Regions from separate parts of the Gottfriedia sp. NPDC058432 genome, predicted to be linked through region 2. Evidence: predicted binding sites of a transcription regulator. Region 2 holds the regulator's gene; each other region holds the start of a gene.
The links. The regulator Rex, encoded in region 2, represses fermentation and respiration genes when NADH is low (regulators of the CRP and FNR family bind a similar motif). The targets are predictions, from matches to a motif close to TTGTGAAATATTTCACAA.
Positions count from the first base shown of each region.

Region 1: a site for Rex is predicted at 1,607-1,624, ahead of ACFWM3_RS03765 (formate/nitrite transporter family protein). Genes of this name have one in related genera too.
Region 3: a site for Rex is predicted at 1,899-1,916, ahead of adhE (bifunctional acetaldehyde-CoA/alcohol dehydrogenase). Genes of this name have one in related genera too.
Region 4: a site for Rex is predicted at 1,889-1,906, ahead of ACFWM3_RS12285 (nitrate/nitrite transporter). Genes of this name have one in related genera too.

Region 1 covers NZ_JBHXLC010000002.1:316,675-324,539, forward strand. Annotated here, with positions in the region: gene ACFWM3_RS03760 (GDSL-type esterase/lipase family protein) at 1-618, opposite strand, end outside; gene ACFWM3_RS03765 (formate/nitrite transporter family protein) at 734-1,537, opposite strand; gene ACFWM3_RS03770 (DUF2573 family protein) at 1,803-2,066, shown strand; gene ACFWM3_RS03775 (proline dehydrogenase family protein) at 2,255-3,172, shown strand; gene ACFWM3_RS03780 (YuzL family protein) at 3,349-3,489, opposite strand; gene ACFWM3_RS03785 (3-hydroxyacyl-CoA dehydrogenase/enoyl-CoA hydratase family protein) at 3,738-6,119, shown strand; gene ACFWM3_RS03790 (acetyl-CoA C-acetyltransferase) at 6,141-7,316, shown strand; gene ACFWM3_RS03795 (acyl-CoA dehydrogenase family protein) at 7,387-7,865, shown strand, end outside.
Region 2 covers NZ_JBHXLC010000043.1:15,844-23,708, forward strand. Annotated here, with positions in the region: gene groL (chaperonin GroEL) at 1-1,583, opposite strand, end outside; gene groES (co-chaperone GroES) at 1,643-1,927, opposite strand; gene ACFWM3_RS24195 (CPBP family intramembrane glutamic endopeptidase) at 2,203-2,874, shown strand; gene ACFWM3_RS24200 (redox-sensing transcriptional repressor Rex) at 2,915-3,541, opposite strand; gene ACFWM3_RS24205 (ABC-F family ATP-binding cassette domain-containing protein) at 3,703-5,628, shown strand; gene tsaD (tRNA (adenosine(37)-N6)-threonylcarbamoyltransferase complex transferase subunit TsaD) at 5,846-6,868, opposite strand; gene rimI (ribosomal protein S18-alanine N-acetyltransferase) at 6,865-7,317, opposite strand; gene tsaB (tRNA (adenosine(37)-N6)-threonylcarbamoyltransferase complex dimerization subunit type 1 TsaB) at 7,327-7,865, opposite strand, start outside.
Region 3 covers NZ_JBHXLC010000034.1:31,773-39,637, reverse strand. Annotated here, with positions in the region: gene ACFWM3_RS22885 (hypothetical protein) at 1-42, opposite strand, end outside; partial or broken gene ACFWM3_RS22880 (histidinol dehydrogenase) at 337-535, shown strand; gene ACFWM3_RS22875 (YitT family protein) at 819-1,457, opposite strand; gene adhE (bifunctional acetaldehyde-CoA/alcohol dehydrogenase) at 2,063-4,666, shown strand; gene ACFWM3_RS22865 (RluA family pseudouridine synthase) at 4,764-5,672, shown strand; gene ACFWM3_RS22860 (copper homeostasis protein CutC) at 5,683-6,372, shown strand; gene ACFWM3_RS22855 (CAP domain-containing protein) at 6,474-7,313, opposite strand; gene ACFWM3_RS22850 (cyclic-phosphate processing receiver domain-containing protein) at 7,660-7,865, shown strand, end outside.
Region 4 covers NZ_JBHXLC010000010.1:90,294-98,158, reverse strand. Annotated here, with positions in the region: gene ACFWM3_RS12290 (hypothetical protein) at 1-84, opposite strand, end outside; gene ACFWM3_RS12285 (nitrate/nitrite transporter) at 301-1,815, opposite strand; gene ACFWM3_RS12280 (hypothetical protein) at 1,946-2,389, opposite strand; gene ACFWM3_RS12275 (Crp/Fnr family transcriptional regulator) at 2,701-3,417, opposite strand; gene moaA (GTP 3',8-cyclase MoaA) at 3,744-4,751, shown strand; gene hcp (hydroxylamine reductase) at 5,117-6,406, opposite strand; gene ACFWM3_RS12260 (hypothetical protein) at 6,629-7,177, shown strand; gene ACFWM3_RS12255 (MDR family MFS transporter) at 7,197-7,865, opposite strand, start outside.

The DNA.
Region 1 (7,865 bases), on a different contig from region 2:
CGATACAAAGCTTGACGATGCATCTAAACCTTGAACATTATGAAATGGATTATAATAACCAAATGCATAAATAGATGCTGTAGGATTTTTTTGACGTATTAATTTAAAAATTGATTGTAGATTATTTTTGAACGTTTTTTCATCTGGACGATATGTCTTTAAAAATTGTTCGTTTAATTGATTAGCGCCAGGAAATAAATCATTACTTCCAATGGAAAGAACGATTATGTCCGCAGAGCCAATCGTTTCTTGGATATTTTTTTTCTTTATATCGTTAAGTAAATCTGATGTTTTTGCGCCACTAACAGCTAAATTCGTGATTGTTGTTGGTTGTTTATACTCTTTTTGAAGAATGGTTTTTATTCTTCCTACATAACCTGTTCCCTCATCATCACCGACACCACGCGTAAGTGAGTCTCCTAATGCAACAATCTTCAGTTTATTGTTTTTGTGAACACTGTCATTTTGATTATTTTTCTGTGTATTATTATTCACAATTAGTTTGCTTTTTTGAGGATTTAAAACAGTATAAGCACCTTTCACGAAGCCATATGATAATATAAGGAAACATAGTAATGAAATGAACATGATCAACCGAACAAAATTATTGTATTTCAAATTTTACACCACCAAAAAAGGAAAAATTTTCATTATAAAATCATTATTACCATAATAAAATTAGATTTGCACGAAAAAACCTGTCCTCCAAAAAAAGAGGACAGGTAAATTAGGTTTACGAAACGCGTTTTAATTCTTTTACTTCTAATTTTCGTTCATTATTTAAGAAGTAATATGCCATTCCGACACCAACTGAACCACCAATAATGTTTCCAATTGTAACTGGAATTAAATTATGCAATACATCACCAAACGTAAAGGCTACATCATGCGGCATAATATAGGATAATGTAAAGACTGCGATATTTGCGATACTGTGTTCATAACCAGAGAAGAAGAACGCAAATACTAATAAAAAAATCAGTAACATTTTTGCTAAATCATCTTTAAATCTAGTTGGTAAAAAACAAGCAAGACAGACAAGCCAGTTACATAAAACACCTTTAAAAAATAAGTGGAAAAATGAAGCGTGAATTTTATGGTCGACTACACCAGTTAGAAAATGATTGGCAGGAAAATCTTTTGCTAAACCTGTTAAAAAGTAAATAATTGCAAAAATAAATGCTCCAAGAATATTGCCTGAATAACATGCGATCCAGTTTTTTACTAAATCTAGTTTTGAAGTTTTTTTAGCTAAAGTTGAAAACGTAAAGTACATCGTATTACTAGTAAATAACTCTCCACCACCATAGATAATCATAACTAATGCTGTAGCGAAAACGAATGGATAAGCTATAGATGTAAATGGTGAACTTTGTAATCTAAATAATTCTGCTAATTTTAAACAAACAATGAGAATAAAGCTTATATAAATAGAAGCTAAAGCAGCGCGTGTTAAATATTTAACTAAGCTTTGGTCTAGTATTTTCTTTTTTTTAAGAGCTAAGTCAATACAATATTGGATACTATCTCGTTCCAAATGGTTTCACTCCCTATGCGTTCTTTGATTAACACATTCATAGTATACAAACAAAATACGATTACGAGTTTGTGAAATTATGAACAAATTATGAAATTGAATAAGTTAGATACTATTTATTAATTTTACTTTACATTTTTTAATAATCATCTTACTACTGGTTGAAGATATAATATAATTTCATAGTAAACAGGTTTAGGTAAAAAAAGGAAAGATTCAAATTGGATTTTGAAAACTTAATAATAAAATGGAGAGGTGATTTCAATTGGAAAATGAGTTTGAAGCAAAATTTGATGCGTTACTAAAAAAATATACGGAATTGTTATTAGGAGATTGGTCAGAGGAAAAACAAGCAAAAGTGGAAAAGTGGGTTATGTATACATACATATCAAAATCAATGCCGACATTAGTAAAACATTGGAATGATACATATCCTCAAGCTAAAGAAGAAGTTGTTAATTTAATAAAAGAGATTAAAACGTTAAATGACCAGCATAGAGAAGCTATGGCTAACAAAAATAAGCAATAATCTTTATCCATAATTTTCAAAGATGACGACATATATAAATTATGATAATATAATATTAAGTAAGGGCATACATTTTTCAATAAACAAAATTCGACAAATTATTAAATAATTGTTTTAACAAATTTCAATAGATGATACATTAGTACTATATAGAGAGAAAAGTAAAGTTTAATTTTGGGGGTAGAGTAATGGAACAAGTTATGAAGAATGCTTTTTTATTTATGTCTAAAAATAAGTTTTTAACTAAAATGGCTAAAAAATATGGCCTAAGATTTGGTGCAGGACGTTTTGTTGCAGGCGAAACAATCGATTTAGCTACAAAAGTTATTCAGGACTTAAATAAAAAGAATTTAAAAGTAACAATTGATTATCTTGGGGAATTCGTTGACACGGTTGAAGAAGCAAATGAAATGGCTGATCACTGTATCGAAGCAATTGAAGCGATTGGAAAAGAAAATTTAAATTCACAATGTTCTCTAAAAATGACTTCTATGGGTCTTGATATTTCTGACGAGCTAGTTTTATCAAATATGCGTCGTATTTTAGAGGCAGCTAAAAAGAATGGTGTATTCGTTACAATTGATATGGAAGATTTCACTCGTTGTGAAAAAACAATCCGTATCTTTAAGCAATTAAGATCTGAGTACGATAATATCGGAACAGTTATCCAAGCTTATTTATACAGAACTGAAAACGATATTACAGATTTAAACAGCTTAAAACCAAATTTACGTTTAGTAAAAGGTGCTTATAAAGAGCCTGCTGAAGTAGCATTCCCAGAGAAAAAAGATGTGGATGAAAACTTCAAAAAAATCATTAAAATGCACTTATTAAACGGTAACTTTACTGCAATCGCATCACATGATGAAGCAATGATTGAGTACACAAAACAATTAGTAAAAGAACATAATATTCCAAACGATCAATTTGAGTTCCAAATGTTATACGGAATTCGTACAGAGCGTCAATTAGAGCTTGTTAAAGAAGGCTATAATATGCGAGTTTATGTTCCTTATGGTACTGACTGGTACGGATACTTTATGCGTCGTCTTGCAGAACGTCCTGCTAACGTGGCGTTCGTATTAAAAGGTATGTTCAGTAAATAATTCTAAAATTAAAGGCTAACTAAAAAGGATTGAGTGAGGATCCTTTTTAGTCAGCCTTTTTCTCTTTATACAGGATTTTTTTGTGATAAGTAAGTTATTAGTAAAACAACATTATTCATATAATTGTTTAAATCAGCAAGATCCTAGCTTTATTATTAAGTTTGAGCGAAAAAAGCTTACTGACCCATATTTTTTTTACCGTACTGCTGATTGTTACTTTGTCTACCTTTTTCTTCTCTTTGATCTCCATGACTTGCATTACCCTGAACACTTGCTGCACTAACTCCACCCTTTGATGGATTTCTTTCACGTTTCATATCTTATCACCTCCATTTCTTAGACTAACCTATTTAAATAAACTTATTAGTAAAAAATGGAGTGTGATAAAAAAAGCAGAGGGAGGAATTTAGATCATAAATAAAATTTATTAATTTGAACTTTTTGTTTATTGCGAAAAATAAGAATTTATCATATAGTGGAAGAAGAGGGCTCATTGATAATGGATTGTTTTATCCAGAAAGTGAATGAGTATTCATTCAAGATATGAGGAGGAGAAATGCATATGATCCAAAAAATTAAAAAAGCCGCTGTACTCGGCTCTGGTGTGATGGGATCTGGTATCGCTGCACACTTGGCAAACATAGGTATTCCAACATTATTACTTGATATTGTCCCAAGAGAACTATCTGAGGAAGATGCTGCAAAAGGTCTTTCTACTGACTCCAAAGAATTTCGTAATCGATTTAGTCAAACGGCTATTCAGAAATTATTGAAACAAAAGCCAGCTCCTCTTGCATCTAAGAAAAACTTAACGTTAATTCAAGCAGGTAACTTTGAAGATGACATGAGTCGTTTAAGCGAAGTTGACTGGATTATTGAAGTAGTTGTTGAAAATTTAGCAATCAAAAAACAAGTATTAGCTAGTGTTGATGCATACCGCAAACCAGGCTCAATCGTGAGCTCAAATACATCAGGTATTTCAATTGAAGCAATGTCTGAAGACTGTTCAGATGACTTCAAGAAACATTTCTTAGGCACTCACTTTTTTAACCCACCACGTTATTTAAAATTATTAGAAGTTATTCCTACTAAACATACATCTGAAGAAGTACTTACATTTATGAAAAGTTTTGGAGAAGACGTTTTAGGTAAAGGCGTTGTATTAGCAAAAGATACTCCAAACTTTATTGGAAACCGTATCGGAACATATGGATTACTTGTAACTGTACAAGAAATGCTAAAAGGCGGATACAGTGTTGGAGAAGTTGATTCAATTACTGGGCCAATGATTGGGCGCCCTTCTAGTGCTACATTCCGTACATTGGACGTAGTTGGATTAGATACATTTATCCATGTTGCAAACAATGTTTATGAGCTTGTAGAAGGTGAAGAGAAAGAAGTATTTAAAGTTCCAGAATTTATGAAGGAAATGGCTAATCGTAATTGGCTTGGAAGTAAGTCTGGGCAAGGATTCTTCTTAAAGCAAGGTAAAGAAATCTTAGAATTAGATCCAAGCACATTTGAATATGGAGAAAGAAAAAGCTTGAAAACGGCTTCAACTGAAAGCATCAAACAAGTTAAAGGCTTAGCGAATAAGTTGAAAGCGCTTGTATACGCTGATGATCGTGCAGGTAACTTCTTATGGAGCATTATTAGTCCGGTATTAGTTTATTCAGCTGAATTGTCTGGTGAAATTTCTGATAACATCGTCGGAATTGACCAAGCAATGAAGTGGGGATTTGGCTGGGATTTAGGACCATTTGAAATTTGGGATGCAATTGGTGTATCTAAATCGGTCGTACGAATGGAAAGCGAAGGCTTAACTGTACCGAATTGGGTTAAAAATATGATCGATCGTGGTAATGAAACATTTTATAAGCAAGACAATGGAGTTACAAGCTTCTATCATAATGGTCAATTTGAAGAGTTAGTAAGAAATGATAAAGAAGTTAAATTAAATGTTTTAAAAGAACAAGGTCGAATGATTAAACAAAATTCAGGTGCGAGTTTAATTGACCTTGGAGATGGAGTTGCATGTTTAGAATTCCATACAAAGAGCAATGCAATTGGTATGGATATTACGCAAATGATTAATTTCGCAGTTGATGAAGTTTCAAAAAATTTTAAAGGTTTAGTTATTGGCAACCAAGCTAAAAACTTCTGTGTTGGTGCTAATTTAGCAATGATTTTAATGGAAGCACAAGATGATAACTATTTTGAAATTGAAATGGTAGTTAAAGGATTCCAACAAGCAATGATGAAAATTAAGTACTCAGATAAACCGGTAGTTGTAGCTCCTTATGGTATGACACTAGGTGGCGGTGCTGAAATTTGTTTACCAGCTGCTAGTGTAGTTGCCTCTTCTGAAACTTATATGGGCTTAGTAGAAGTTGGAGTAGGCTTAATCCCAGGTGGGGGCGGTAGTAAAGAGCTTTACATTAAACAATTAAAACAGTTCCCAGAAGGTGTAGAGTTTGATCTACAAGGTCTTGCAAATCGAGTATTTGAAACAGTCGCAATGGCAAAAGTATCGACTTCTGCACAAGAAGCATTTGAAAATGGTTTCTTAAATCATGAAGATCGCAAAGTATTTAATTCAGATCATTTAATTTATGAAGCAAAACAACGTGTACTTGAGTTATATGAAGCAGGTTATAGCGCTCCAATTCGTGAAAAAGTACCAGTAGTTGGTGAGTCTGGTTATGCAACTTTATTAGCTGGTGCAAACTCAATGTACTATTCTGGCTATATTAGTGAACATGATTTAACAATTGCTAAGAAATTAGCTTATGTAATTGCAGGTGGAAAAGTACCATTCGGAACGTTAGTAGACGAAGAGTATTTATTAAATATTGAACGTGAAGCATTTTTAAGTTTAATTTCTGAAATGAAATCTCAAGCACGTATGCAACACATGCTTGTAAAAGGAAAACCGTTACGTAATTAATCTAAAGATGGAGGGAAGAATATGAGAGAAGCTGTTATTGTAGCGGGTGCGAGAACACCTGTAGGTAAAGCGAAAAAAGGATCACTAGCAACAGTTCGTCCAGATGATTTAGGGGCATTAGTTGTAAAAGAAACATTAAAGCGTGCAGGAAATTACGATGGTCCAATCGATGATATTATTTTTGGTTGCTCATCCCCGGAAGCTGAGCAAGGATTCAACATGGCGCGCAATATTGGGGCACTAGCTGGATTACCGCATTCAGTTCCAGGAATTACAGTGAACCGCTATTGTTCTTCAGGTTTACAAAGTATTGCTTATGCAAGTGAACGAATTATGTTAGGTCATTCTGAAGCGATTATTGCGGGCGGAGCAGAATCAATGAGTTTACTACCAATGGGAGGGCATGTTGCTCGTTTAAATAGTAGATTAGTAGAAAATGCACCTGAGTATTATATGGGTATGGGGCATACAGCTGAACAAGTTGCCAATCGTTATGGTATTTCAAGAGAAGATCAAGATGCTTTTGCGGTACGTAGTCATATGCGTGCAGCAGCAGCTATTAAAGAAGGGCGTTTTGTAGACGAAATCGTTCCAGTAGATGTAACGCTACGTTCAGTTAACGCAAACAATAAATTAGAAGAAAAGAATTTTACTTTCTCTCAAGATGAGGGTGTTCGTGAAGGTACATCTTCTGAAGTATTAGCTAAATTAAGACCAGCATTTAATGTAAGAGGTTCAGTAACGGCTGGAAACTCTTCACAAACAAGTGATGGGGCTGCAGCAGTCTTAGTAATGGATCGCGAAAAAGCGGAAGCTGAAGGACTAAGTCCATTATTAAAATTCCGTTCTTTTGCAGTCGCTGGAGTAGCTCCTGAGGTAATGGGAATTGGACCAGTTGAAGCAATTCCAAAAGCTCTTAAATTAGCAGGATTAAGCTTATCTGACATTGGAATATTTGAATTAAATGAAGCCTTTGCTTCCCAATCAATTCAAATTATTCGTCACTTAGGTCTCGATGAAGAACGTGTAAATGTAAACGGTGGGGCGATTGCATTAGGGCATCCACTTGGCTGTACTGGTACTAAACTAACTTTATCTTTATTACATGAGATGAAGCGACGCAAAGAGCAGTTCGGGATTGTAACGATGTGCGTTGGTGGCGGAATGGGTGCTGCCGGAGTATTTGAATTAGTTTAATAGATGTACGGAAATAGATTGTTAGAATCATATCTTCAAACAAGTAAATAGAAAATAGGAGGAATTATTGATGGAAAAAACAATCGGTAACTTACTTAAAGGCGGAAGCTTTTTAACAACAGAAGTGACTTTTGATAAAGTTTTTACACCAGAGGATTTTACAGATGAGCATAAATTAATTGCAAAAACAACTGAAGATTTTGTAGTGAATGAAGTTTTACCTGAATTAGAATATTTAGAGCAACACGAATTTGACCGCACTGTAAGATTATTAAAACAAGCTGGTGAGCTAGGATTATTAGCAGCAGATGTGCCAGAAGAATATGGCGGAATCGCACTAGATAAAATTAGCTCAGCATTAATTACAGAAAAAATTTCTCGTGGTGGTGGATTCTCACTTTCTCAAGGAGCCCACGTAGGGATTGGTACACTTCCAATCGTATTGTTTGGAAATCATGATCAAAAGCAACGTTACTTACCAGGTTTAGCATCAGGTGAGAAATTTGCAGCTTATGCATTAACTGAGCCAGGTTCAGGATCAGATGCATT
Region 2 (7,865 bases):
GCAGGAGCATTTTTCTCAGGGATGTCAGCTACTACTGCTTCAGTTGTTAAGAACATTGCTGAAACAGATGCTGCGTTTTGAAGTGCAGAACGTGTAACTTTAGTTGGGTCAACGATTCCTTCTTCGATCATGTTTACCCATTGTCCGTTAGCAGCATTGAAACCAACGCCAACTTCCGCACTTTTTAATTTCTCGATAATTACTGATCCTTCTAGACCAGCATTTGTAGCGATTTGACGAACTGGAGCTTCAAGTGCACGTAATACGATGTTGATACCAGTTGCTACGTCACCTTCTGCTTCGATTGAAGCTACTTTATTGTATACGCTCATTAATGCAGTACCACCACCAGCTACAATACCTTCTTCAACTGCAGCACGAGTAGAGTTTAATGCATCTTCAATACGTAATTTACGCTCTTTTAATTCAGTTTCAGTTGCAGCACCAACTTTGATTACTGCTACACCACCAGCTAATTTAGCTAAACGCTCTTGTAATTTTTCGCGATCAAATTCAGAAGTAGTTTCTTCTAATTGAGCACGGATTACGCCGATACGTCTTTGGATTGCTTCAGTTTCACCAGCACCTTCAACGATTGTAGTGTTTTCTTTTGTTACTACAACTTTTGAAGCACGACCTAATTGAGTGATGTTCGTTGTTTTAAGATCTAATCCTAATTCTTCTGTAATCACTTCACCGCCAGTTAAGATCGCGATATCTTCTAACATTGCTTTACGACGGTCACCGAAGCCAGGAGCTTTAACAGTAACTGCATTGAAAGTACCACGTAATTTATTTACGATGATTGTTGCTTGTGCTTCACCCTCAACATCTTCAGCAATTATTAATAGTGGTTTACCTTGTTGAACAACTTGCTCAAGTACTGGTAAGATTTCTTGAATGTTTGTTACTTTTTTATCTGTGATTAAAATATATGGGTTTTCTAATTCAGCAACCATTTTCTCTGAATTTGTAACCATATATGGAGAAGAGTATCCACGGTCAAATTGCATACCTTCTACTACTTCTAACTCAGTAGTGAAACCTTTTGATTCTTCAAGAGTAATAACTCCATCGTTACCAACGCGCTCCATTGCTTCAGCAATTAATTGTCCAACTTCTGGATCCGCTGAAGAAATTGCAGCAACTTGTGCGATTGACTCTTTACCTTCAATTGGTTTTGAGATTGTTTTTAATTCTTCGATTGCTGCAGCAACTGCTTTTTCGATCCCTTTACGGATACCCATTGGGTTTGCACCAGCAGTTACGTTTTTAAGACCTTCACGAATCATAGCTTGCGCTAAAACTGTCGCAGTTGTTGTACCGTCCCCAGCAACATCATTTGTTTTGCTAGCAACTTCTGCAACTAATTTTGCACCCATATTTTCAAATGCATCTTCTAATTCGATTTCTTTAGCGATTGTAACACCATCATTTGTAATTAATGGAGAACCGAATTTTTTCTCAAGTACTACATTACGTCCTTTTGGTCCTAAAGTTACTTTTACAGCATCAGCTAAAGCGTCTACACCACGTAACATTGCGCGACGTGCTTCTTCACCAAATCTAATGTCCTTTGCCATGAAAATGACCTCCTTATAATATAAAAAGTATATTTTTTAATTTAAGTATTTTTATTTTATTAACCTAAGATTGCAAGAATATCGTTTTCGCGAAGTACTAAGTATTCAGTACCACCGTACTTAACTTCTGTTCCTGAATATTTAGAGAAGATAATGCGGTCACCTACAGATACTTCTAAAGCAACGCGCTCACCATTTTCAAGTACTCGACCAGTACCTACTGCAACAACTTTGCCTTCTTGTGGCTTTTCTTGTGCACTACCTGGTAACACGATACCACTAGCAGTTTTTTCTTCAGACTCAACAAGCTCAATTACAACACGATCACCTAATGGCTTTAACATGTGTAAATACCTCCTCAATAATCAAATCATTATTTTTTAGCACTCATGTATATTGAGTGCTAACACAATTATTAGTTTAAATAATATCAAAAAATTTTGCAAGTCCGAAGCAGGCACTTTTCTTGTCGAAATTTAATAAGTTTTTTTCTTTACAATCAAAAGTAAAATAAAAAGTGAAAATTTCTTTTAAGAAACAAAAGAAACGCGTAAAATAATGTACGTGTTGTTATAAACCTTTGAGTTATGAAAAATATCAACACAAAGGAGCTATCGTATTGAAAACTAGAGATTTGTGGATTTTATTAACGTATGTCGTTCTTCAGTATTCAGCGGTTTTTGGGGTGCCCTATTTATTAAATAGTAACTTATACGTTGGAGTGGATCAGAAAACAGCTTCTCTTGAAGCGGTGGCATTATGGGGTTGTATTAGTTTCGTAACTGGGTTAATTATTATACTTATCTTATTACATAAGCCCATTTATGAAGGAATAAAGAATCTAAAAACTAATTATCGTACAATAATCAATTGGGTTATCTTAGGTTACTTCATAACAATGCTAACTCAAATTGTTTGTAATTTAATTTTAATTTATGTATTTGATTTACATAAAGGCTCAGAAAATACTCAGAATATCATAAACATTGCTAAGCTTAATCCAGCTTTTATTATCATCCCAAGTCTAGTTGCACCAATTTTAGAAGAGATTATTTTTCGTCGAATCATTTTTAAAAGACTTTATAATCGTTTACCATTTATTATTTCTGCAGGGATTAGTTCAGCGATTTTTTCGCTTATGCACGGAGACATACCCTTCTTCTTATCTTACTTTCTAATCGGTTTTGTATTTTGTTACCTGTATAAACGAACAAACTCAATTATGGTTCCAATCTTAACACATATGTTAATGAACTCTTTTGTCGTTTTTCAGCAGATCAATTTACATTAAAAACCCCCAAATTTTTGGGGGTTTTTATTTTAATATGAATTTATTGTTGTAAAAAATATGCCAATGTTTGCAGTTCAACTGCTAGGTCTATATGATGAATGCGAATATGTTCTGGTACACTAATTCGGGCAGGTGTGAAATTTAAAATTCCTCTAATATTTTTTCCATTTAATCGATCAGCTATTGATTGAGCCACAGGTGCAGGAACAGTTAATATAACGATTTGAATATCTTCATTCATAACGTCCTCTAGATTATCTAGATTATAAACGGGTACTCCACCTATTTCAGTACCAATTTTATTTGGATCAATATCAAATGCCATCTCAATTTTAGTATTATTATTTTTTATAAAATTATAGTGTAAGAATGCAGTTCCTAAATTACCAACACCAATTAATGCAACTTTCATAACTTCATGTTGGTTAAGCGCTTTCGAGAAAAAAGTTAATAAATAATTTACGTTATAGCCATAACCTTTTTTACCGAGTGCTCCAAAATAAGAAAAATCTCTTCTGATTGTAGCGGAATCTACCTTTACTGCTTCACTTAACTCTGCTGAAGAAACTCTTTGTTTACCTGATAAAGACAAATTCTTTATAAAACGGTAATATAAAGGTAGACGTTTAGCAGTAGCTTGTGGAATTTTAATTTGTTCCGAATCCATTTTTTAATCCCCCACTTACTGTAATTCTTTTTACTATGGTGTGTAATTTGACTTTATTTTAGTAATAAAGTACTTGTTCTAATGTAAAATATACACTATATTTAAGAATTTTGACAGTCTACAGTTACATAGATAAAAAATTTTGCAATGAGGTGTTATCCATGATTCTTTTACAAGTAAATAATGTCTCAAAGTATTTTGGTAGTGACATTATACTTTCAAATATAAAATTAGAAGTTCAAACGAGTGATCGAGTTGCCATTGTTGGACGTAATGGTGCTGGAAAATCTACATTACTGAAAATCATAGCAGGTGAAATATCCTATGATGGCGGTGAAATAAATAAACCTAAAGATGTTACTGTAGGCTACCTAGCCCAAAACACTGGTTTACAAAGCGATCAAACGATTTGGGAAGAATATTATTCTGTTTTCAATCATTTAGTAGAGATGCAAGACAATATGAGAAAATTAGAAGTTAAAATGACAAGAGAGGATGTTTATTCTAACCAAGCCGTTTATGACAAGGTTATGAATGAATATGATCATCTTCAATATACTTTCAAAGAAAACGGTGGTTACCAGTTTGAAGCAGATATTCGTTCAATTATTAGTGGTTTAGGTTTTAGTAATGAAGATTACGAAACAAAAATTTCTTCGTTAAGCGGCGGACAAAAGACAAGACTGGCATTAGGTAAGCTATTATTGACGAAGCCTGATTTGTTAATTCTGGATGAGCCTACGAACCATTTGGATATTGACACTCTTAGTTGGTTAGAGCGCTACTTACAGTCATATCCTGGTGCAGTATTAATCGTTTCCCACGATCGATATTTCCTTGATCAAGTTGTTAATATTGTTTATGAAATATCTAATCATAAGCATCAACGTTTTGTTGGTAATTATAGTAAGTATCTTGATCTAAAGGCAGCTCAATATGAACAAGAGTTAAAACAGTTCGAAAAACAACAAGAGGAAATCAATAAACTTGAAGATTTTGTGCAGCGTAATATTGCGCGTGCTTCAACTACAAAAAGAGCCCAAAGTCGAAGAAAACAATTAGATCGAATGGTAAGATTAGACAAACCACTTGGAGATGAATCTTCAGCTAATTTTTCATTTTCAATTGAAAAACAAAGCGGTAATGATGTGTTGTCTGTACAAGATTTATTTATTGGCTATGATCGGATCCCAACAATTGATCAGACAATGAAATTCGTACTAAATCGAGGCGATAGTGTCGCATTAGTCGGTCCAAATGGTGTTGGTAAATCGACATTACTTAAAACGATTATTGGAGACTTAGAAAAATTACAGGGAACGATTGATTTTGGTGCAAATGTTTCGGTTGGTTACTATGATCAAGAGCAAGCAAAACTAACTTCTAATAAGAGAGTATTAGACGAACTTTGGGATGATTATCCATTAAAGCCCGAACAAGAAATTCGGACAATATTAGGGAACTTTTTATTTTCTGGAGATGATGTAACTAAAAATGTTACCTCTTTAAGTGGTGGAGAAAAGGCAAGATTAGCATTGGCTAAACTTATGATGAAAAAAGCTAATTTTCTAATTCTTGATGAGCCTACTAACCACTTAGATTTAGATAGTAAAGAAGTATTAGAAAATGCTTTGTTAGATTACCCTGGAACAATTTTATTCGTTTCTCATGATCGTTACTTTATGAACAGATTATCCACAAAAACTTTTGAACTAGCAAAAGCAGGATTATCAATTTATTTGGGTGATTATGACTATTACCAATTTAAGAAAAACGAAGCATTCGAAAAAGAACAAGCAGAAAAAGAGGCTACATTAACACAAGTTAAACAATCCTCTCAGCCAATTTCTGATTATCAACAAGACAAAGAATTAAAGAAAAAACTTCGTCAAACTCAGCGACGTATAGAGGAAATTGAAAGTAATATATCTCAGTATGAGCTTGATATAGAGACGATCGAACTAGAATTATGTAAGCCAGAAGTTTACGGTGATTTTCAATTAGTACAGGAATTAACAAATAAGAAAAATGATTTCGAAGCTAAGTTAATAGACCTAATGGAAGAATGGGAGAACTTACAAGAATAATTGATTAAACGGATATGCTTTTTGCTATCCGTTTTTACTTATCTACATATTTATCCACATATATTCAATTATAATTTAGCTTTTACACAGGTTTATACACATTATCCACAGAAATACAGCAATGTTATTCACATTTTTGTTCACATAGTTTAATAAGTTTTTAACAAATAAAAAGTACTTATCCACATTTTATAAAAAAACTGTGAATAAGTACTTCTTACATATTCTCTAAATCCAAGCCTGGATTCCCGTTTAATGCCAAATTACCTAGTTTTCCTTGTTTTAAACGGATAAATGCAGCAGCGCCAATCATTGCAGCATTATCAGTACAAAGTGATAGTGGTGGTATAACTAATTCTATATTACTCAAAGCATTCATCTCGTTTTGTAATGTAGCTCTCAACCCTTTATTAGCTGCCACTCCGCCGGCTAATAAAACTTGTTTAACGTTATATTCTTTTGCAGCTTGAATTGTTTTTGAAACAATTACTTCAATTACACTCTCTTGGAAGCCTGCTGCGACATCAGCTGGTGATACTTCCTCGCCTCTTTGTTCAGCATTATGCATATAATTAATAACTGCTGACTTTAATCCACTAAAACTAAAATCATAGCTACCCTCTTCTAACCATGCTCTAGGAAAAGGAATAGTTGCATTTCCTTCTTGCGCTAGTCGATCAATGTGAGGACCACCTGGATAAGGTAATTTAAGTGTTCTAGCGACCTTATCATAAGCTTCCCCTGCTGCATCATCCCTTGTTTCACCTATAACCTCAAAGATGCCATCTTCCTTCATGTAGACAAGCTCAGTATGTCCACCAGAAACTACTAAGGCTAATAGCGGATATTGCAGGGGCTTTACTAGTTGATTAGCATAAATATGACCAGCAATGTGGTGAACTCCTATAAGCGGTAATCCATGTGCAAATGCAATTGCTTTTGCCGCATTTACCCCAATTAGTAACGCTCCTACAAGCCCTGGACCTTCTGTAACAGCAACGGCTGCTAGATCTTCATATTTTACCTGTGCTTGCTTCATAGCTTCTTCGATTACCAAAGTTATCTGCTCAACATGCAATCGTGATGCAACTTCAGGTACAACTCCACCAAAACGTTTATGAATATCTATCTGAGTAGCTACTACGTTACTTAAAATTTCATTTCCATTTTTAACAACTGCTGCTGAAGTTTCATCACAGCTTGTCTCTATAGCAAGAATTAAACAATTTTCATTTATCATTTCAAATTCACCCACATAACTAATGCATCCTCAAAATTATCTGTATAATAGCTTTTTCGAATACCACCATCTTGGAATCCTAGCTTTTGATACAGTCCTTTTGCTACATGATTTGATACTCTTACTTCTAATGTTAATGTATCAGCTCCAAGATTTTTAGCAGTTTCCATTACCGCTCGAAGTAACTTTTCACCAAGGCCTACTCCCCTATAATCTGGCAAAATAGCTATATTTGTAATATGTCCTTCGTCTATGACCACCCATAATCCACAATAGCCAATTATTTTCTCATCAACTTCAGCCACTATATAATTGGCAAATTGATTTGAATATAATTCATTATAAAAAGCATCATATGTCCAGGGTGTAGGGAATGATTGTTTTTCAATTTCTACTATTTGATCTAAATCTTCTTCTTTCATTTTACGAAAAGCAACCGATGAGATCATATTATCCTCCTACTTTTCTTGGCTTGCTAGCCAATTAGCTTCTGCTTCTGATAATCTTAAATATTCTGGTGCAAAATTATGAACTGATTCTTCTTTTTCTTCTAAGCTACATGTAAACAGTTCACTTGGTCTCTGGTTATTCAAACTCTCTTTTGCAAAGACAGCTTTATCTTTTAAATGCTCAATAATAAACTCTTTATGTATTGATACATCATTACCAATAAATAAGATTTGTTCATTATAAGATTTAAGCTTTTCAATCCAGATACTTCGGTCAATATTGCAGTCTTCTAATACATCATTAGTAACCTGCCCTCTAAAATCATATAGACCTGTAAATAATAAATTACGTCTTGCGTCAAATAATGGGCAAACTAATCCATTAAAATAGCGCCCGTTAGCAGCCAATACCTTCAAACTTGATACACCGATAATTGGAATATTTAAAGTGAAAGCTAATGATTTAGCCACAGTGACACCAATACGTACACCTGTATAAGAGCCTGGCCCTTTTGCAACTACTATTTTAGATAGTTCCTTTGGTTTTA
Region 3 (7,865 bases), on a different contig from region 2:
TTCTTTAGTTGGCTTTAAACTTACTCTCTTTGCAAGTTTCAAATTACTCACCTCATGTATATTTAAACACAAGGGATGATTCGCAATTAGAACAGATTGTGATATTTTTATAAATTTTAGTAAATTTACATTAACTGTTGTTAGCCTTCTATTTTAAGATTAAAGGATGTTAATCATTAGGAGTATTGCACGTATAGGTTACCAATTATCTAAATCATTTTCAAGAATGAAAGGAATTTAAGTAAGATTTTTAAATTTGTCAAGTTTTGGCTGTATAGTATCTATAGTGTTTTGTAAATAGTATGATAAAAGAGACATTGGTAGGGGTGAAGTTCAATGTTTAAGTATTTTAAGTTTAAAATAAATGATACTGTTCAATTTGTGAAGAACGATGGTCATTTCTATCGAGTGATCGGGTACAGGATCGAAAAAAGTATTTATTTAAATGATGAGTACAATAGCATTATTTACGAACTCTTACGAGAATTTGATGGTCTTCAAGTTGACGCTGAAGAAGAAGAATTAGTAAGCGTATCGAACTTTGATGAATTCTACGGTTCAATGTTTGAAAAACTAGGTACATTTACAATTAAGTTTGCTAAAAAGCAAGAAGAAGTAAAGAAAACAAGCATGGGTGAAGCTTCATCCGTGGACGAGCTATTAGATAAATACAATGATTATCGAAGACTGGCAATACTTTTTAAAGATTGCCTATACGATTTAGCTGCTGAAAATGTTCTAAATGAGCTCACAGATTTTTCTGAATCCAAAAAAGATTACATGCATTAATTTTTAAACTCAAAAAAAGATTACATGCATTAAGCATGTAATCTTTTTTCATTAGTTTTAATTGTAACAGATTTTTTTTGAAATTTACTTTCATAGACAAATTCAGTTACTTTCGCGCAGATTGCAACTGAAAGAATTGTATATCCTACTTGATTCCATGATAGATAAGTTAGTGAACAAAGAAGAATCACAGCGTCAAAAATAAAGTATACTTTACCGATCGATATTTTAGATTTTTTGCTCATTATAATTGTTATTAAATCATCTCCACCAGTTGCACCGCCACTTCTTAGAATTAAACCTAAACCAAGTCCAGCGAAAATTCCACCTAAAATAGCTGGTATCCAAAGATGATTTCCAAAGTTAAATGTAATATTGGATGTTTTTTCAATTATAGAATAAAAAGCAGAAAATGAGATGGCTCCGATCGTAGTATTGATTAATAACTTTCTACCTAAATACAATCCAGCGATCAGAATAATTGGAATATCGAGTAGCAAAGTTGTAATTGAAGGTGATATATTTAGTGCGTTTTTTACTAATAAAGCAATACCAATAAATCCACCTTCAGCTAAATTATTTTGATAATGAAAATGATAAAGTGTAGTGGCCAAAATAAATGAACCAATTAAAATCATTAAGGTCTCACCCAAACGATTGTTACTCATTGTTATTTCCTCTTTTCGTAGTTAGTAGTTAAAAAGTTCAGCTTTAAACTAACTACGTACATATAGAGCTCGTAGTTAGTTTTTTATCTTTCTAACTACACAGCTATATATCATTGAAGAAATAACATAATCGCCTGTCAACCATAGTTTCGCCTACCTTCAGTTTTATTTTAGAGTTCTTTTGGTTCTCTAAATAAAAACCGCTAAGTGTAGGATAAATCTTTACGTTGCCAAATGCTCCTTCGAGCAATCATGGTTACACGTCCTTTTTTCCAGTTTTGTTAGAAAAATCTAACAGGTGAAAAATAAGTCCTATAAGAACTTATTCTTAATTTTATCATATGCGAAAATATTTGAAAAAAGAAAAGAATTAACAAAAATCTACAAAATGTTTGAAGTAGGGAAGGAATAAGTAGTTTTGAAACATGTTTCGCTATAATAATGTGAAATATTTCACAAATTAGACATAGCATTTTCAATGAAAACGATATATAGTATATTTGTAAACGAAATTGTGAAGTATTTCACAAATAAAAATGATAAAAAAGACTTAATGAACCTTAAACTAGGATGATTAAAGTCCAACATCAGAGGAGGAGAGCCAAATGGCTGTTCAAGAGAAAACTGTAAATGAAATATCTATCGCTTCTGAAATGGTAAATGAGTTAGTTTTAAAAGGACAAAAAGCATTAAAGGAATTTGAAAGCTTTAATCAAGATCAAATCAATGAAATTGTACATTCGATGGTTCTAGCAGGTTTGGATCAACATATGCCACTTGCAAAAATGGCAGTTGAGGAAACTGGGCGTGGAGTCTATGAAGATAAAATTATTAAAAATATATTTGCTACAGAATATATATGGAATTCAATAAAAGATAATAAAACGGTTGGAATCATAAGTGAAGATCAACAAACAGGAATAACTGAAATAGCTGAACCTGTTGGGGTAATTGCAGGTGTAACGCCAACAACTAATCCGACATCAACGACATTATTCAAAGCAATCATAGCGATAAAAACGAGAAACCCAATTATATTTGCTTTCCACCCTTCGGCACAAAAATGTAGTAGGGAAGCGGCGAGAATCGTTCGTGATGCGGCGGTTAATGCTGGAGCACCTGAAAATTGCGTACAATGGATTGAAGTCCCATCTATTGAAGCAACTAAGTGTTTAATGAATCATGAAGGAGTAGCACTTGTTTTAGCAACAGGTGGTGCTGGAATGGTTAAATCGGCTTATAGTACAGGAAAACCTGCTTTAGGTGTTGGACCTGGTAATGTACCATGCTATATCGAGAAATCTGCTGAAATAAAATGTGCAGTAAATGATCTTATTCTTTCAAAAACATTTGATAATGGAATGATTTGTGCATCTGAACAAGCAGTTATTGTAGATAAAGAAGTTTATGACGATGTGAAATCTGAGTTAATAGCAAATAATTGTTATTTTGCTACAAAAGCAGATAAAAAGAAATTAGAAAAGCTTGTCATAAATGAAGCTACATGTGCTGTAAATGGTGACATTGTTGGTAAATCTGCATATGAAATAGCAACATTAGCTGGCGTAAATGTACCCGTAGATACAAAAATTCTGATCGTTGAATGTGATAGCGTGGGTGCGAATGAACCTTTAACAAGAGAAAAACTAAGTCCGGTTTTAGCTGCAATTAAAGTAAATGGTAAAGAAGAAGGATTTAAACGTTGTGAGGAAATGCTAGAGCTTGGAGGATTAGGACATTCGGCAGTTATTCATAGTAATAATGAAGAAATTCAAAAAGAGTTTGGACTAAGAATGAAAGCGTGTCGTGTAATTGCAAATGCTCCTTCAGCTCATGGTGGAATTGGGGATTTATATAACGCATTTATTCCTTCCTTAACATTAGGCTGTGGATCACACGGTAAAAACTCTGTATCGACTAACGTAACAACAGTTCATTTATTAAATATTAAAAAATTGGGAAGAAGAAATATGAATATGCAATGGGTCAAACTGCCACCAAAAATTTATTTTGAAAAATATTCAACTCAATATTTAGAAAAAATGCCAAAAATTAAAAAAGCATTTATTGTAACAGACGAAGCAATGGTTAAACTAGGTTATGTTGACGTGATTAAATATTATTTAGAAAAAAGACAAGAAAATGTTCAGATTGAAATTTTCTCAGATGTAGAACCAGATCCTTCAGATGTTACTGTTATGAAGGGTGCAGACAGAATGAAATCTTTTGAACCGGATACAATTATTGCTTTCGGTGGTGGATCTGCAATGGATGCAGCCAAGGGTATGTGGATGTTTTATGAATACCCAGAAACTACTCTGGATGGGCCTAAACAAAAATTCTTAGATATTCGAAAAAGAGCATATAAATACCCTAAATTGGGTCGTAAAGCTCAGTTTGTAGCGATTCCAACGACTTCAGGTACTGGTTCAGAGGTCACACCATTTGCTGTAATTACTGATAAAGCTAATAATATTAAATATCCATTAGCTGATTATGAATTAACACCAGATGTTGCAATTATTGACGCTCAATTCGTAACAACTGTTCCTAAAAGCATTACAGCAGATACAGGAATGGATGTATTAACACATGCAATTGAGGCTTATGTAAGTGTATTAGCAAATGATTATACAGATGGATTAGCATTACAAGCTATTAAATTAGTATTTAAATATCTGCCTAAAGCTTATGAAAATGGAAACGATTTTGAAGCACGTGAAAAAATGCATAATGCATCAGCAATCGCAGGTATGGCATTTGCAAATGCATTCTTAGGAATTAACCACAGCTTAGCGCATAAAATTGGAGCGGAATTCCATATCCCTCATGGCAGAGCAAATGCGATTTTAATGCCACATGTAATAAGATATAATGCAAAAAAACCAACTAAATTTACAGCTTTCCCTAAATATAAGCATTTCATTGCAGATGAACGATATGCTGAAATTGCTCGTTTCCTAGGCCTACCAGCCTCAACAACTGAGGAGGGTGTTGAAAGTTTAATTGCAGCAGTTATTAAGTTAGGTAAGGGATTAAATATAAATATGAGTATCGAAGCACAAGGGATTACTGAAAAAGAATTTTTAGAAAAAGTATCCTATTTAGCTGATCGTGCTTTTGAAGATCAATGTACTACTGCTAATCCAAAACTACCTCTAGTAAAAGAATTAGAAGAAGTTTATCTGAATGCATTCAAAGGATGTTAATGAATTAAAATAGATTGAAGAAGGAGCACCTAAACAGGTGCTTCTTTTTTTGCTAATTATTTTGATATAATAGTCATATTGAAAGTGGTGATTAAAAATGGAATTAAAGCAACAAAGTCCATGGTTCAAGGTGAAAATAGGAGATGAACATAAAAATCAAACAGTAGAATCGTATTTAAAAAATGTATGGCAGTTTCCTAAGAAATTGTTACATGAATTAAGGATGGCAAAAGGGTTTAAGATAAACGGAGAAGCTAAACCTTGGAATACGATACTTTTAAGTGGTGATCAAGTTGAAATGCTATTGTTCATAGAGGAAGATTATGGTGTAATTCCACAAGAACAATCGAATGAAATCTGTTACGAAGACGAACATTTATTAATTGCTAATAAACCGTTTGGAGTCGACACACATCCGAATGAAAAAGGACAGTTAAATACATTAGCAAATGGGGTAGCATTTCATTTTCAAAAAAATGGATTAAAAACAAAAGTACGCCATATACATCGCCTCGATAAAGACACTACTGGTGGAGTTGTATTTGCTAAACATGCATTAAGTAGTGCAATTCTAGATTCGATGTTAAATCAACGTAAAATAAAACGTACTTATACAGCTATAGTTGAAGGGAATGTGAAATCACCTAAAGGTACAATAAATGAAGCGATTGGAAGAGATCGACATCATCCTACAAGAAGAAGGGTTTCACCAAAAGGAGATCATGCAATTACGCATTATAAAAAAATAAGATACATATCAAACTTGAATGTAACGATTTTAGAATGTCAGTTAGATACTGGTCGTACGCATCAAATTCGAGTTCATTTAAGTTTTTTAGGTCATCCATTAATTGGAGATCTATTATATGGTGGGAAACAGAAATTATTGAAACGTCAAGGATTACACGCTAGTAATGTACAATTTACGCATCCTTTTACGAAAGAAAATGTTTCGATTCATATCCCATTCCCCTCAGACATAAAACAAATACTTAACGAAAAGTGAGATGAATGAAATGTTATTAGAAGTCATTGCCACAAACGTAAAAGATGCATTAGATGCAGAAAGGTTTGGGGCAAATCGAATCGAATTAGTTACCGGAATAAAAGAGGGTGGTTTGACACCAAGTTACGCGACAATAAAGCATGTTGTTCAAAGTGTTTCAATTCCAGTACATGTAATGATTCGCCCACATAGTCGTTCTTTTTTATATGATCAGTATGACCAAGAAGTAATCTTAAACGATATTGATGTTTGTAATGAGCTCGGAGCAGCTGGTATCGTTTTTGGTGCCTTGACTAAGGAGAATACAATTGATGAAGATCTTTTAAAAAAAGTAACAGCTCGAGTAAAAGGTATAAACTTTACGTTTCATAGAGCAATAGATGAATCAAATGATTTGCTAACAGCTATTAATACATTAAAACAATACCCTGAGATTACGCATGTGTTAACATCTGGTGGGGTTGCTAGTGCTATTGATGGAAAAGAAACAATAAAAAATATGATCGAACTTACAAATAAATCCAATATAAAAATTTTAGCTGGAAGCGGATTATCCATAGAAAATGTTTCAGACTTCATTGAATTTACGAATGTAGAAGAAATTCATTTTGGTTCAGGGATCCGAAAAAATAACTCTGCAATCGAAGAAATTGATTCTTCCTTAATGGAGAGTTTGCGTAGCAGATTAGTAAGAGGATAAATTAATTAATGTATGAATACATCAACATTTTTTTCACATAATAAAAAAGTAGTCCGCAAAAACGGACTACTTAAAATACAGCTTTATACAAATTTTATTTATTATTTACCGATAAATTGTTGAGTCCAAGCATTTGATCTTGAGTCATAACCAACACCGATTTGAGTTAAGTTAGGATTTAAGATATTTGCACGGTGACCAGCACTGTTCATCCAAGCAGTAACTACTTCTTCAGGTGTTTTTTGACCTTTAGCAATGTTTTCTGCTGCATAGCTATAAGTGATTCCGAATTGTTTCATCATATCAAATGGTGATCCATAAGTCGGTGAAGTGTGATCAAAGTAATTTTTGTCAGTCATATCTTGTGATTTTAAACGTGCTGTTTTAGATAATGTTGCATTAACAGTAAACGGTTTTAAACCAGCTTTTGTACGTTCAGCATTTGTTAATTCAACTACTTTTGATTCATAAGCTGATAATGATGCTGAATTTGATGTTGTATCTGATGGTGTTGATGTTGATGGTTTAGATGGTGTTGATGTTGACGGTGTTGTTGGTTTAGATGGTGTAGTTGGTACCGTCGGTTTTGTTGTTGGTGTTGCAGGTTTAGCCGGCGTTGTTGGTGCTGATGGTTGTGTAGTTCCTGAGTTAGCTGGCTTTGATGCTTGTCCTAATTGTTGCTTAATAGCATCTTGAAGTTTATTCATATCCATACCATTGCTATTTAATAATTTACTTAAATCGATTTTAATAGTACCATTTGAAGTTGTTGAGTTTGGTAGATTAAAATAATTATATAAAGAGTTTAAATTATTTAAGTTGATATGTTGTGTATATGATTTAGTTGTATCCTTAGTAATAGTTGCTGCATTTACGGCACCTACAGGAGCACCTACTAGTAGAGTAGCAGCCACAGTTGATAAAGTAACGATTTTTTTCATGTTCTTTCTCCTCCATTTGGTTGGTTATTGTCTCGCTGTACAAGTAATACTTTAGCATGAAAACGCATGACATAATTATGGGAAATAATGGGGAGCTAAATTTGAGGATTTTTTTGGTAGTACTGTTTTAATACAGAAACAAAAAAAAACGTTGTTACTACAACTATTTTACTAGAATAATATTAAATAAGTATCATATAATTTTGCTTAAAATTTCCATAAAAAAAACTTGAAGTTAAGAAAACGTCATATTTCCACGTTATAATACAGGAAGAAAAATCCAGTTTTGTTGTTATCCAGTTACGAATGTAATCATTCTGTAATGAACGTATTGAGGGTGAATAATTTGAAATTATTTATTGATGATACAAGGCAAGTTCCATACGGATTTATATTGGCTAAATCCGTTGAAGAAGCATTAACACAATGCAAACATCAACAATTCGAACTAATATCGCTAGATTATAATTTAGGCTTCAGAAAAGAAAATGGATTAGACTTTATTAAGAGGTTTATTAAAGAAGGTCATTATGTACCACACATAAATTTACA
Region 4 (7,865 bases), on a different contig from region 2:
TTCTTGAATTTTAAATCCTTTCATATGAAGAGTATGTTCTATAGATAGATCAGGGCTAATAGAGTGTAATTCAACAGTTAACATGATGTATATCTCCTCCCGTGGCTTTATCACTTACGATCAATTCATTCCTTATTATAAAAGATAACGAAGAAAGCTCCTGTGACATTTATTACATGTAAGTGGTAGAAAAAGTATTATATACATAGTTCAATACATAAAAAGAAAGTGGTGCCCCTTTATAGGAGCACCATATGTAAAGTATTATGTTTTTCATAAGTTATAGAATAAACTACATTTTTAGTTTATTTTACTTTTACTTTTACTTGTAGATAGATCACTAAATTGTCCAATATAATAAATCACTTTACCATGATCGTCACACACTTGAGTGATCGTCAGCCATTCTAAATAAACTTCACCATTTTTTCGCTTGTTCCAAATTTCACCTTGCCAATTACCTTGATCTTTGAGTTGTTTCCAAAGTTGTATATAGAATGCTTTGTTGTGATGTCCAGATTGAAGGATATTTGGCTTTTTACCAATGACTTCTTCTTTCTTGTAGCCTGTTACTTTCGTGAAGAAAGGATTTATTTTTTGAATTACTCCATGCTCATTTGTAACCATCATTGCTTGGGCTGTATTTTCTAATATTTTATATTCCGTTTTCAATTTTTCACGGAAAGTCATCCATACTACAATAACAAAACTGAGAAGTGCAAACTCAGATAATGCCATAAATCCAATCGCATAATGTCCTGTCAAGCTAAATACAGCTGTTAATATTAATGGAGGGAAGAAGCCTCCTAAACCTCCCATAGCAGCAACTAACCCATTTACAATACCAGCCTGTTTTGAAAAATAAAGTGGTACTAATTTAAAGATTGTACCGTTTCCGATTCCTGCACAAACTGCTACTAATAAAACCCCTACTGTGTATAGTTTAATAGTAGGAGAAAAAGATAATAGAACTCCTGAGAATGTTAGTCCACCAAAGACAAACAATAAAATATTGAAAGGATTGAATTTATCTGAAAGGAATCCACCGATTGGTCGGAAAACTGTTGCTAGAGCAATGAAGCCAGCGGTAAGTAAACCAGCGTCAATGGGACTTAAATTAAAATTATTAACTAAGAAATTTGGTAAATAGATTGTAAATGCAACAAACGATCCGAAAGTTATGAAATAGAATAAATTAAGTGACCATAAAGTTGAATTATGATAAACCTCTTTTACCTGCTTTACAATCGGAACATTTACTTTCTTCTCATTTTTATCACCTAACAGAAAATTAAATAGGGCAAACGCAATTAGTAATACTAAATAAAATCTGACTGTTGTTTCCCAACCAAATGATTTAGCTAAAACAGGTGCCGAAAATGCAGTAATGGCTGTACCGATATTACCAGATCCATAAATTCCATTCACAAAACCATGTTTATTTGAAGAGTAATACTTTGGTAATGAAGTGACTCCGACTGAAAAGACTGCACCACCTATACCAATAAATAATCCTCCAATAACTAAATCTAAAAGTGAATCAGCATGACTAATGAAAAATACAGGAAATAAAAGTGCAAGAAAACAGATGGTGAAAATGGGTCTAGCTCCAAATCGATTTGTGTAATACCCGATTGGAATACGTAAGATGCTTCCTAAAATTACAGGGATGGCAGTGACTAAAGAGACTTGACCATTTGTTAATTCAATATCTTGGCGAATATTTGGCATGAGTGAAGAAATGAGTACCCAAACCATGAACCCTACGATGAGACTTGATGTTTGAAGAGGTAATTGGATTTTAGAACTTTTCATATAATGATGCCCCTTTCAATGGATCAATAATAAAATTTACTAACTAAATTTTACCAATCAATGGAAAGAAGCGTTGTGAAGTATATCACACAAATGGGGCAAGAATGGATAACATATTTTAAATTATTCGTTAACTCATCATATTGAAAATTTCTTCGTAAGTACTTTGAAGGTTTTTATGTAAAGAGCGCAAAATATTACGTTTTAAAATAGGCTCTTTAACAGACAAGCTTTTTATAAATAAATATGGGACTTCAATATATACCGAAGACTGAGTCACTTCAAGAATAATGGAATTGTTAACATGAGTATACAGAAAGATACTAGGCAAACAAACATCACTTGAGTTTAAGTTGCCAATTTTATATTGAAGGCCACTCGATTCTTTCATATGAACATTTACCTTTCCGGTTAAAATGATAATCATATTCTGTTCATTATGAATAGGTATATTTTCATTTGTTTCTCTAAAGTATAGATTGGATGCATCAACTATTTTTTTTAAGAGGTTATGATTGATATCTTGAAACAAACAGAGGCTTTTCAAATAAAGTAAATAATCAGGTTTATACAATTTTTTTCTCTCCCTAAATTACAAGACCGTATATTTTCATCATTATATAAAAACGATTTGAACCAAACTGTGACTCTTTTCACACATATAGCTCAAATAATAGCGATCAGATGATGTGAAATCAGTTAGATGGTGGGAAAGGAGGGGGAATTTGGAGGACCAATCTATTTTAAAGAGAAATACAAGTAATTAAAAAATAAATAACCTTAACTAGTTAGAAGTAAAGTTAAGGTTACTTAATATCAAGTATTTAATAATATTATGTAAAGACAAATTTAATCAGCTTTATACTTAAATAGTCTTATAAAGAACTAATCTATGTTACATATATCTTTTGGGCAATTATCACAGCCGATTTCATTTTTAAGAAATTGTAAATCTTTGATGATAATTTTTCCATCGGGAGTATAACTAATAACATCTTTTTTCCTTAAATCACTTAACATCCGATTAACACTTTCTCTAGTAGCAGCACAAAACTTAGCTAATTCTTGATTGGTAAGATGAATATTAAGAAGAATTCCGTTTTCTATTATTTCTCCGTAAGAGTTCGATATACGGATGAGTGTAGAGTAAAGTGCGCCTTTTTTACCACTCAATACTAAGTCTCGAATCTTTGATTGATTTTTTCTAAGATGAGTAGAAATCCATTTCATAAATTCAAATGTCAATGGAGCATGGTTAATTAGTTTTTTCTCCAAAATATCTTTCGGAATGACCTGCACTTCTGATTCTTCTAATGCGTATGCGCTAAGCATATAATTTGCATTCTCTGAAAAGAGAGTCAATTCTCCGATTAAGTCATCTTTTTTACAAATACGAAGATTTAATTCATCACCATTTAAAGTCAGCTTACTTATTTGGATCATTCCTGATTTAATTAGATACAATTCTGTAGCATCTTCTCCTTCTTGAAATAAGAAGGTGCCTTTTTTTACTGAACGAGTTGATCCAATCGACTGTAATAAGGAAGCCAAATCTTTAGAAACGATTGAAAGGTCACTTTTTCTATTATTATTTTTTTCCATCAAAGTATCTCCGCTTCGTTATAGTTGAACATCATTGATTTTATGTATTTATCAAGAAAACAAGTATTTTATGTATTACATTTATTATTATAATACCATTCTATTAAATAGCATAGAACTCTAAGGATATAGAATATGAAAGATTGACGTAGTAGCTGGTTAAACTTGCATTTTGCAAATGGAAAGTAACTCTTTCAAAGAGGCATTCTGGAACATAAATACTGAATAGCTTAAACAACGAGATTGTGACATACATCATAAGGTGAAATAACTTTGTATGCTAATATTAGCTAAAAATCATACATAAGAAGAAGGGGGAGGAAAAAATGACCAATATCCTCGATACCCGCAATCGACCACTTCGAGATTTAAGAATATCTGTAACAGACCGTTGTAACTTTAGATGCAGTTATTGTATGCCTAAAGAGATATTTGGGGTTGACTATCCCTTTATGAGTAAAGATGAAATCCTATCCTTTGAGGAAATTGTTCGATTAGCTAAATTATTTGCAAAAATAGGTGTAGAAAAGATTCGTTTAACAGGAGGGGAACCTCTTTTAAGAAAAGATCTACCAATACTGATTAATCGTCTTTCAAAAATTGAAGGAATTAAATATGTGACGTTAACAACAAATGGTGTATTTTTGGCAAAAAACGCCAAAGCACTTAAAGAAGCCGGAATTTGCCGCGTAAATGTGAGCTTAGATTCCTTGGATGATAAAGTTTTCATGAAGATAAATAATATGAATACGAGCGTTTCCACAGTCTTAAACGGAATTATTGCAGCTAGAGAAGCAGGGTTAGAAGTCAAAGTAAATATGGTAGTAAAGAAAGGGTTAAATGATACTGAAGTATTACCAATGGTTCATTTTTTTAAAGAGAAAAATATTACATTACGATTTATAGAGTATATGGATGTAGGGTGTACAAATGGATGGAATTTTAAAGATGTTATCTCGAAGAAGCAAGTTTACGATCTGTTCCAAGAACAATATCAGTTGGAGCCAGTAGAGCAGAATTTCATTGGCGAGGTAGCAAAACGATATCGATATAAAGGAACGAATACTGAGGTCGGATTTATCTCATCAGTTACAGAAACTTTCTGCGGTTCATGTACGAGAGCGCGCCTATCTACAGATGGAAAGCTATACACCTGTCTATTCGCTTCAGAAGGGTATGACTTAAGAAAAATGTTGCGCACTGGCGTTACAGATCAATACATTTCAGCAATAATTCAATCATTATGGGAAAAAAGAGATGACAGATACTCTGAGATCCGCACAGAAGAAAGTCATAAAAATCGTAAAATTGAAATGTCTTATATTGGTGGATAAGAAACAACTATTTATCTATAGTTGTTTCAGACTGCCCGCCAAACGCTCGCTTTCTTCGTTACTTCGCCTGTCTGCGGTGCTCATTACCGCCTAAAGGTAACTCCGCTCCTCACCATGCTTCGTGCCTCGAAAGACAAGCGCTTGCAATCAGTCTGAAAATCAAGTATTTAGTACTTTGTCTACACACTGAAACAACTATTTATCTATAGTTGTTTATTTATTTTTATTTTGAAATATGGTATATAGCAACACAGAAAAATACGTTCGAAATGATTGAACAAACTCTAAGCATTCATTGATGTTGGAACTGAAAAATAAATAAAAGAACTTCTCTTTTAAGAGAAGTTCATTGTTCATTCAGGCTATTATCCTTGTAAAATTGTTTTCAAATCGTCTTGTGCATTCGTAATTAATTTTAAGCCAAATGTATCAACTAATACATTTAATACGCCTTCATTAATAAAGTCTGGTGCTTTAGGTCCGATTCGAATATCTTGGATTCCAAGGCTAAATAACCCTAATAATATAGCCACGGCTTTTTGCTCAAACCAAGAAAGTATAATACTTACAGGCAAATCATTGACACTACAATTAAATGCATCCGCTAATGCAGCCGCAATTTTTATTGTTGAAACTGAATTATTGCATTGCCCTAAATCTATAAATCTAGGAATGTTTGTACCAGTTACAGTACCGTAATCTACATCATTAAAGCGAAATTTACCGCAAGAGGTTGTTAAAACTACTGTATCATTTGGTAAAGATGTGACAAGCTCACGATAATATTCTCCACCTTTTCCTGGGGCGTCACAACCTGCTACAACAAAGAAGCGTTGAATCTTCCCATTTTTTACAGCTTCTACAATTTCAGGAGCAATAGATAAAACTGTTTCGTGATGGTAACCAGTAGTCATTACTTCTTCTGATTCTATATTTGCTTCTGGTAGTTCTAATGCACGTTGAATTAATGGCGAAAAATCTTCCTCTATAATCTTTGTTACTCCTTCTAATCCCGCCACTTCATATGAGAAGAAGCGATCTGCATAACTTCCCTTTATTGGCATCACACAGTTTGTGGTTGCTAAAATCGCTCCAGGGAATTTTTCAAATAAACGTCTTTGATCAAACCAAGCTTTTCCGATGTTACCTTTTAAATGTGTATATTTTTTTAATGCTGGATAACCGTGAGCAGGTAGCATTTCAGAGTGTGTGTAAATATTTAAACCTTTCCCGTCTGTTTGTTTTAACAATTCTTCTAATGCAAATAAATTGTGGCCAGTCACAACAATGCATTTTCCTTCGATTTTATTAGAAGAAACTTGAACAGGTTCAGGAATTCCAAAATGTTTTGTATGGGCTTCATCTAATAGCTCCATTACACGAATTGCGGCTTTACCTACTTTCATAGCCATATCAATGTGTTCTTGTAAGTTAAAATTAGAATTTGTTAAAGTCATATACAGAGCTTCATGTGTTACTTGGTCAACAAATGGATCGGTATACCCTAATTGAGCAGCATGTGTACGATAAGCTGCAATTCCTTTTAACCCATAAACCATCGTATCTTGTAAACTTGCAATTGTTTCATCTTTTCCACATACACCTACAATCTTACAACCACCAACCGGAGTTTGTTCACATTGGTTACAAAACATCATTCATCCCCCTAACAATTTGAATAAACTTATTATATGGCGGGATATAATCATTGTTTGTGACTTAAATCACATGAAATCTTTAAACTAATAAATAAATTATTTCAAAGATTGTAAGGGTATAAGTGAATTCTTAGATAGGTTATTGAACGAACGTATACATTATTTGAATAACGGTTTAAGATGACTATGAGCAATAAGATAGGGGGTGATAGTTGGAGGATGAGTATAGACCTAACCAAAAACAATGCTAAAATAATTGTAGAGATGATCGATTCAGGATTAATTTTTTACAAACACTACTATTTGTGGTGTGATTCAATTATTGAGTCTTTAGAAAATCCACCTTACTGGATTTTAGAATTAGCGATTACTAAAAGCTCAAATGATGCAAGTGGGATTGTTTCTGAATATGCTTACTCTGACCTAGAAACATTAAGCCCGGACTTTTATATAAAATTTAATAACCTACATTTAGCGTGTCTTTTTTTAAGTTCTAAAAATGGTGAACTTTCTTGGAATACATTATTAAGAGAATCAGGCCACTACTCGGATGGTTCTATATGTAAAATTGACTGTACGTTTTTTTATGAAATGCTAAATAAATATGAAGATAGCTTGCAATCATTTGAATTAAAAAGAGAACAAATGAATGAAATGGAAATAATGTTAAGTGATGAAATTGAAGAAATAATAGAGATTTATAAAGTATTCCAAATGTATTATTCAAAGTATTTAATAGAAGAAAAAAATAAGCCAAATCCATATTAGAATGGGTTTGGCTTTATTTTTATTGAGCTTTTTTAGCTCTATTTTCTTTTACTTCAAATGTTAATTTTTCTTTACCCATTAAGATAATCGCGATAAAACCTAAAGTAATCGGAATTAATGTCCATTTGAAAGTAGTTGCAACTGAATGTGCCATTGCTTCTGAGATTTTATGAAGTACTTCTGGTGGAATTTTAGCTCTTGCATCAGCGGATAATAATGCTCGTGAATCAACTTTTCCGCCAAATGCGCTAATATTTCCAAGTAAATCACTTAATTTATTTTTAAATACGTGGTTTTGAATTGTACCAAAAATTGTTACACCAATTGTCATACCTAATGTTCTAAAGAAAGTATTTGTTGATGTAGCGATGCCTCGTTTTTGAGGTTCGATTTTGTGTTGAGTTGCCATACTTAATAATGAGAATGAACAGCCCATCCCAAGACCAGCGATAATCATGTAGAATGTTACTGTTGATCTAGCTGTATCAGTATCTAAAGTGCTTAATAAATACATTCCAATAAAGAATAAAACAACTGAAACTAACATGATGCTTCTGTAACTAAATTTACGTACTGATTGACCTGCTACTTGGCTACCTACAACCGAACCAAGCATCATCGGAATAAGAATGATACCAGAATTTGTAGCTGTACCACCAAAAACTGATTGAACAAAAAGTGGAATTAA